Regions from separate parts of the Pseudomonas sp. FW305-3-2-15-E-TSA4 genome, predicted to be linked through region 1. Evidence: predicted binding sites of a transcription regulator. Region 1 holds the regulator's gene; the other holds the start of a gene.
The links. Region 1 encodes FliA, which starts transcription of late flagellar genes. Its sites were predicted from a motif close to CTAAAGTTTNNNNNNNNNNNGCCGNTAA; they were not measured.

Region 1 (3,409 bases):
GGGCGGATTCTCAATGTGCCGGTGACCCACGTCGATCCGGGCCAGTCGCTGGTTCAGGCGCTCGACCCGCTGCTGCGCAAGCGCGTGGTGCTGATCGATACCGCCGGCTTGCAGGCCAGCGATCCGGCCTTGCGCATGCAGCTGGAAAGTCTGGCCGGGCGTGGCATCCGTTCAAAAAATTATCTGGTGCTGGCAACCACCAGCCAGAAACAGGTTCTAACCGCCGCGTACCACAGTTACAAGCGTTGCGGGCTAGCCGGCTGCATCCTGACTAAACTGGATGAGACGGCCAGCCTTGGCGAAGTGTTGAGCCTGGCGATCAGTCATGAACTGCCGGTCGCGTACCTGACCGATGGCCCACGGATTCCGGATGATCTGCATCTGCCGCGCCGTCATCAACTGGTCAGCCGCGCCGTCAGCGTGCAAATGCAGGAAGAACCCAGCGAAGAAGCCATGGCTGACATGTTCGCTGATATCTACCACAGCCCGACCAAGCAGGTTGGCTGAGGTAATGAACCGTTTTTGTACCTACATCGATGGTCTGCCATGCATTGTTCCGGTTGAGAACGCGCAGCCAGTAATGTGGCCTCCGTCTATGCAAGACAAGGTAAAGAAATAACATGGGCAGCATGCATCCCGTACAGGTGATCGCGGTGACCGGCGGCAAAGGTGGCGTCGGCAAGACTAACGTGTCAGTGAACTTGTCTCTGGCGCTGGCAGAGCTTGGCCGTCGGGTCATGCTGCTGGACGCCGATCTGGGGCTGGCGAACGTCGACGTTCTGCTGGGACTGACCCCCAAACGTACTCTGGCCGATGTGATCGAAGGCCGCTGTGAGCTGCGCGACGTGCTGTTGCAGGGCCCCGGCGGGATCCGCATCGTGCCGGCCGCTTCCGGCACCCAAAGCATGGTGCACCTGAGCCCGGCGCAACATGCCGGTCTGATTCAGGCTTTCAGCGACATCGGCGACAACCTCGATGTGCTGGTGATCGACACCGCTGCGGGTATTGGTGACTCGGTAGTCAGTTTTGTCCGCGCCGCGCAGGAAGTGTTGCTGGTGGTCTGCGACGAGCCGACCTCGATCACCGACGCCTACGCGCTGATCAAACTGCTCAACCGCGACTACGGCATGAACCGCTTCCGCGTGCTGGCCAACATGGCGCAGAGCCCGCAGGAAGGGCGCAACCTGTTCGCCAAGTTGACCAAGGTCACGGATCGCTTCCTCGACGTCGCCTTACAATACGTCGGCGCCGTGCCGTACGACGAAAGCGTGCGCAAGGCAGTGCAGAAGCAGCGAGCGGTCTATGAAGCCTTTCCGCGTTCCAAGTGCGCGCTGGCGTTCAAGGCGATCGCGCAGAAGGTCGATACCTGGCCGCTGCCTGCCAACCCGCGTGGCCACCTTGAGTTTTTCGTCGAGCGCCTCGTGCAGCAAACAGCAGGGCCTGTGTTATGACCGCGAGCGGTATGAACTACTACAAGAAGTCGGCACGTGACGCGCAGTACGAGTTGATCGAGCGTTACGCGCCACTGGTCAAGCGCATTGCCTATCACTTGCTGGCGCGCTTGCCGGCGAGTGTGCAGGTTGAAGACCTGATTCAGGCCGGGATGATCGGCCTGCTCGAAGTCTCGACCAAATATGACGCCAGCAAAGGCGCCAGTTTCGAAACGTACGCGGGCATCCGGATCCGCGGCGCGATGCTCGATGAAGTGCGCAAAGGGGATTGGGCACCGCGCTCGGTTCACCGCAATACCCGTATGGTCAGCGATGCCATTCGCTCAATTGAAGCTAAAACCGGCCGTGACGCTAAAGATCACGAGGTTGCGGCCGAACTCCAATTGAGTCTCGACGATTACTACGGGATTTTGAATGACACCCTGGGCAGCCGGCTGTTCAGTTTCGACGACCTGTTGCAGGACGGCGAACACGAAGGGCTGCACGAGGATGGCGCCAGTGCTCATCTTGAGCCGTCACGCGATCTGGAAGATGAACGCTTCCAGGCGGCGCTGGCGGACGCGATTGCCAATTTGCCGGAGCGTGAGCGACTGGTGTTGGCGCTGTACTACGACGAAGAGCTGAACCTCAAGGAGATCGGTGAAGTCCTTGGCGTCAGTGAATCGCGGGTCAGCCAGTTACACAGCCAGTGCGCGGCCCGTTTGCGGGGGCGTTTGGGGGAGTGGCGAGCGCGCTGAAGGCAGTGTGGGGACACTGCGAACGAGGCTGGTGCGGTGAGAACGGCACCGGTCTTGCTCTGTTGTGCTCCAGACAGTCTTCGAGTGCTGCGCCGATTGATTGAAGTGGCGCGTCCAGGTGCTGGGCGCGTTTAAGACTGCTTGGAGGTCGAATTGAACAAAGACATGAAAATCCTCATCGTTGATGACTTCTCAACGATGCGGCGGATCATCAAGAACCTGCTGCGCGATCTCGGGTTCACCAACACCGTCGAGGCCGACGATGGCACTACCGCCATTCCGGTACTCAACAGCGGCAGCATCGACTTTCTGGTAACGGACTGGAACATGCCGGGCATGACCGGTATCGACTTGCTGCGCCACGTGCGTGCCGATGAAAAACTCAAGCATCTGCCGGTGCTGATGGTGACCGCTGAAGCCAAGCGCGAGCAAATCATCGAAGCCGCTCAGGCCGGTGTGAACGGCTACGTGGTCAAACCTTTCACGGCTCAGGCGTTGAAAGACAAAATCGAGAAGATTTTCGAACGCATCGGCTGATGACGCGCGGGGGAGCTATGGAGCATAACGAATCTTCACAGGGCGATTTCGAGTCGACCCTGAAAAAACACGCGGTCGAACTGGTCGAGAGCCTTGAAAAAGGCAGGTTCGGCGACGCTGTGCAACTGATCCATGAGCTCAATCAGACCCGTGACCGCGGCCTGTATCAGGAAGTGGGCAAGCTCACACGCGAACTGCACAGTGCGATCGTCAATTTCCAGATCGATCCGCACATGCCGCAGGCCGAGGAAGTGTCGCAAATCACCGACGCCACCGAACGCCTGGGCTATGTGGTCAAGCTGACCGAAGCCGCGGCCAACCGCACCATGGATCTGGTGGAAAGCGCCACCCCGGTAGTCAATGGCCTGGCTGAAGAAGCCCAGGCCCTGAGCACCGATTGGGGCCGCTTCATGCGTCGTGAGGTCGGAGCTGAAGAGTTCCGCGAACTGGCGCGCCGGGTCGACGGTTTTCTGTCACGCAGCAGCACGGACAACCGTGCGGTGTCGAGCAACCTCAACGACATCCTGCTGGCTCAGGATTACCAGGACCTCACAGGTCAGGTGATCAAGCGTGTGACCCAACTGGTCACCGAAGTCGAAAGCAATTTGCTCAAACTCGTCCTCATGGCCAGTCAGGTTGACCGCTTTGCGGGCATCGAACACGACCGTGCCGCGATGCTTGCAG
Region 2 (3,409 bases), on a different contig from region 1:
AGGCACCGCCGGACAAACCGGACAGTGCCTGGGCGCGGCTGTTGACCTCTTCCGAGGAGCGGCGGATGTGTTCGACCATCGTCGACAGCGCCTGGCTCATCTGGTTGAACGCACGGGACAACTGTCCGATCTCGTCGTTGCTCGACACGTTCAGGCGCACGCTCAGATCACCGGCACCCAGCGCTTCGGCCTGACGCACCAGATCACTCAGCGGCGCCAGTTTGCTGCGCAGCAACCACACCACCGAACCCACCGCCAGCAGCATGGCCAGCAGACTGCCGATAGCCAGTTGCGTGCCGACGCTCCAGGTCACCGCGCGAATTTCGGCTTTAGGCATGCTCGCCACAACCGCCCACGGACCACCGTCGAATGGCACGGAAACGCTGTAAAAATCTTCGTTCTTGTCGCTCCAGAACTGCCCCTTGCCCGGGGTTTTGGCCAGGCCGCCGATCACCGTGACCGCCTGATCCAGTGCCTGGACACCCGCCGGCGCCACCAGCCATTTGTTCTGCTCATCCAGCAGCGCCAGCGAACCGGTCTGGCCGATGCGGAAGCGCTTGAGGTTGTCGAACTGGGCGTTCTGCGCGTCGGTGTAGTCAAAACCAACGAACAACACCGCAATCACCTTGCCGCTGCTGTCGCGCACCGGGGTGTATTGGGTCATGTAGGAGCGATCAAACAGCAACGCGCGGCCGACGTAGCCTTGCCCGGCCATCAACTTCGCATAAGCCGGGTGCGCATGATCGAGCAAAGTGCCGATGGCGCGCGTGCCGTCCTGTTTGGTCAGCGAGGTGCTGACCCGCACGAAGTCTTCGCCGCTGCGTACGAACAACGTGGCAACCCCAGCGGTCATTTGCTTGAACTCGTCGACTTCCTTGAAGTTGTTGTTCAGCACTTCGCTGCCCAGGTGCAGACCAGGAGTCTGGGTACCGGCCACCGCCACCGGTGCATCCGGGTGAATGCTCAGACCGGCGCTGAAGCGCTTCTCGAACAGCCCGCTCAGGCGCTGGGTGCTTTCACGCAGCGTGCCGTGGAAGGTGCTCAACTGGTCGGCCAGCAGCCGCGCTTCACTGGCGAGGTGTTCTTCACGGGTGGCGAGGTTGGCGGTATCCAGCGAACGCAGAGCAAAGACAGTACTGCCGCTGATGACAATCGCCAGTATCACGGCGAGCGCGAGGCCCAGCTGCGAGGCGATCCGAGCGCGAGGTTGAGACATGGACAGCTCCTGGCCGAACTTGCCGATCCTCCTTGATCGCAGCTCGGATAATTTTCTAATGGGGGTGAATCGTGGATACCTGCACGACGGTTCCACATGCACGTATTCGGCGGTAAAGCCGAATACTTGAGCGACCAGCAGGGTTATGGCACAAGGCCGGCATTGTGGCGGCTCTAACGTTTCAGCTCAAGCGTGTTACATCCGGCAGCGCCATGGCCCGCACTTCGCCTTGCAGGAAGTCGCTGAGACGGCGCAAACGTTCACCTCCGGGACGGGTTTTCGGCCACACCAGGTAGTAATTCAGACCGCTGGCGACGGCAGTCGGCCACGGCAGGCTCAGTCTTCCTTGCGCCACATCCTCGGCGACCATCAGCAAATCGCCCATCGATACCCCGTAACCACGGGCCGCGGCAATCATGCCCAGCTCCAGGGTATCGAACACCTGTCCGCCCTTGAGCGAAACCTGATCGGACAGCCCCATGTGTTCCAGCCAACTGCGCCAGTCGCGCCGGTCCGGGGTCGGGTGCAGCAACTCGGTGGAGGCCAACCGCGTCACATCCCAGGGCTGATCGTTCAGCAGGTTCGGCGCGCCGACAGGAATCAATTCCTCGGGAAACAGCAGGCTGGCCTCCCAGTCCGGCGGGAAGTGCCCATCGCTCAGCAGCACCGCGCAGTCGAAGGGCTCGTTGTTGAAGTCCACCGAATCCACGTCCATCCAGGCACTGGTCAGTTGCACTTCGTTGCCGGGCTGTAGGTGACGAAAACGGCTGAGCCGGGCCAGCAGCCAGCGCATGGTCAGGGTCGACGGCGCTTTCATGCGCAGAATGTCGTCTTCGGCGCGCAAGGTGTTGCAGGCGCGCTCCAGGGCCGCAAAACCATCGCGAATCCCCGGCAACAGCAGCCGCGCCGACTCGGTGAGTTGCAGGTTGCGTCCGCTGCGGTGAAACAGCTTGCAGGCAAAGTGTTCCTCCAGCGTCTTGATGTGCCGGCTGACTGCACTCTGGGTGATCGACAATTCCTCGGCCGCCCGGGTGAACGAGCTGTGCCGCGCCGCCGCTTCGAATGCGCGCAGGGCATACAAGGGAGGAAGACGACGGGACATACACAAAGCTCCTTTGGCGGCATCCGGCCACCCCGGCGAGGTTTACTCATGATGAGTTTTAATCATGCCACCCATCCTTTTTATCCTTTTGTGCAAACACTGCCAAGCGCCGAAAATCGACGGTCTCTTGTTCCCTCTGATTGATGGGTGGTGATGACCATGCAGCATCCTGTGCGTACCGAACTCTGGGCCATCCTGCGGCTGGCGGGGCCGTTGATCGCCTCACAGTTGGCGCACATGTTGATGGTGCTGACCGACACCCTGATGATGGCGCGCCTCAGCCCCGAAGCCCTGGCCGGCGGCGGACTGGGGGCAGCGAGTTATTCATTCGTGTCGATTTTCTGCATCGGTGTGATTGCAGCGGTCGGCACGCTGGTGGCGATCCGTCAGGGTGCCGGCGACATCATCGGCGCGGCACGCCTGACCCAGGCCGGGTTGTGGCTAGCGTGGCTGATGGCGCTGGGCGCCGGGTTGCTGCTGTGGAATCTGAAGCCGGTCTTGCTGCTGTTCGGCCAGACCGAAACCAACGTCAACGCCGCTGGACAATTTTTGATCGCTCTGCCCTTCGCCCTGCCCGGCTACCTGAGCTTCATGGCCCTGCGCGGCTTCACCAGTGCGATCGGCCGGGCGACCCCGGTGATGGTCATCAGCCTCGGCGGCACCGTGGCCAACTTCCTGCTCAATTACGCACTGATCACCGGCATGTTCGGCCTGCCGAAACTGGGGTTGACCGGCATCGGTCTGGTCACGGCAATCGTTGCCAACTGCATGGCGCTGGCCCTCGCCTGGCACATTCGCCGGCACCCGGCCTACGACGCCTACCAATTGCGCGCCGGCCTGTCACGACCAAATCGTCAGTACCTGAAAGAACTGTGGCGCCTCGGCCTGCCGATTGGCGGCACCTACGCGGTGGAAGTCGGACTGTTTGCCTTCGCGGCGCTGTGCATGGGCACCATGGGCAGCACGCAACTCGGCGCACACCAGATCGCCCTGCAGATCGTTTCGGTGGCGTTCATGGTACCGGCGGGGATGTCCTACGCGATCACCATGCGCGTCGGCCAGCACTACGGCGCCGCGCAACTGAGCGACGC

Region 2: AC3WMV_RS19350 (methyl-accepting chemotaxis protein) is a predicted target of FliA. The motif match lies at 1,320-1,347, and genes of this name have one in related genera.

The regions. Positions count from the first base shown of each region.
Region 1 is NZ_JBYSZP010000017.1:118,677-122,085, forward strand. Features, by position in the region: gene flhF (flagellar biosynthesis GTPase FlhF) at 1-507, shown strand, start outside; gene fleN (flagellar synthesis regulator FleN) at 621-1,451, shown strand; gene fliA (RNA polymerase sigma factor FliA) at 1,448-2,188, shown strand; gene AC3WMV_RS22805 (chemotaxis response regulator CheY) at 2,354-2,725, shown strand; gene AC3WMV_RS22810 (protein phosphatase CheZ) at 2,743-3,409, shown strand, end outside.
Region 2 is NZ_JBYSZP010000014.1:25,884-29,292, reverse strand. Features, by position in the region: gene AC3WMV_RS19350 (methyl-accepting chemotaxis protein) at 1-1,216, opposite strand, end outside; gene AC3WMV_RS19345 (LysR substrate-binding domain-containing protein) at 1,398-2,318, opposite strand; gene AC3WMV_RS19340 (NorM family multidrug efflux MATE transporter) at 2,478-3,409, shown strand, end outside.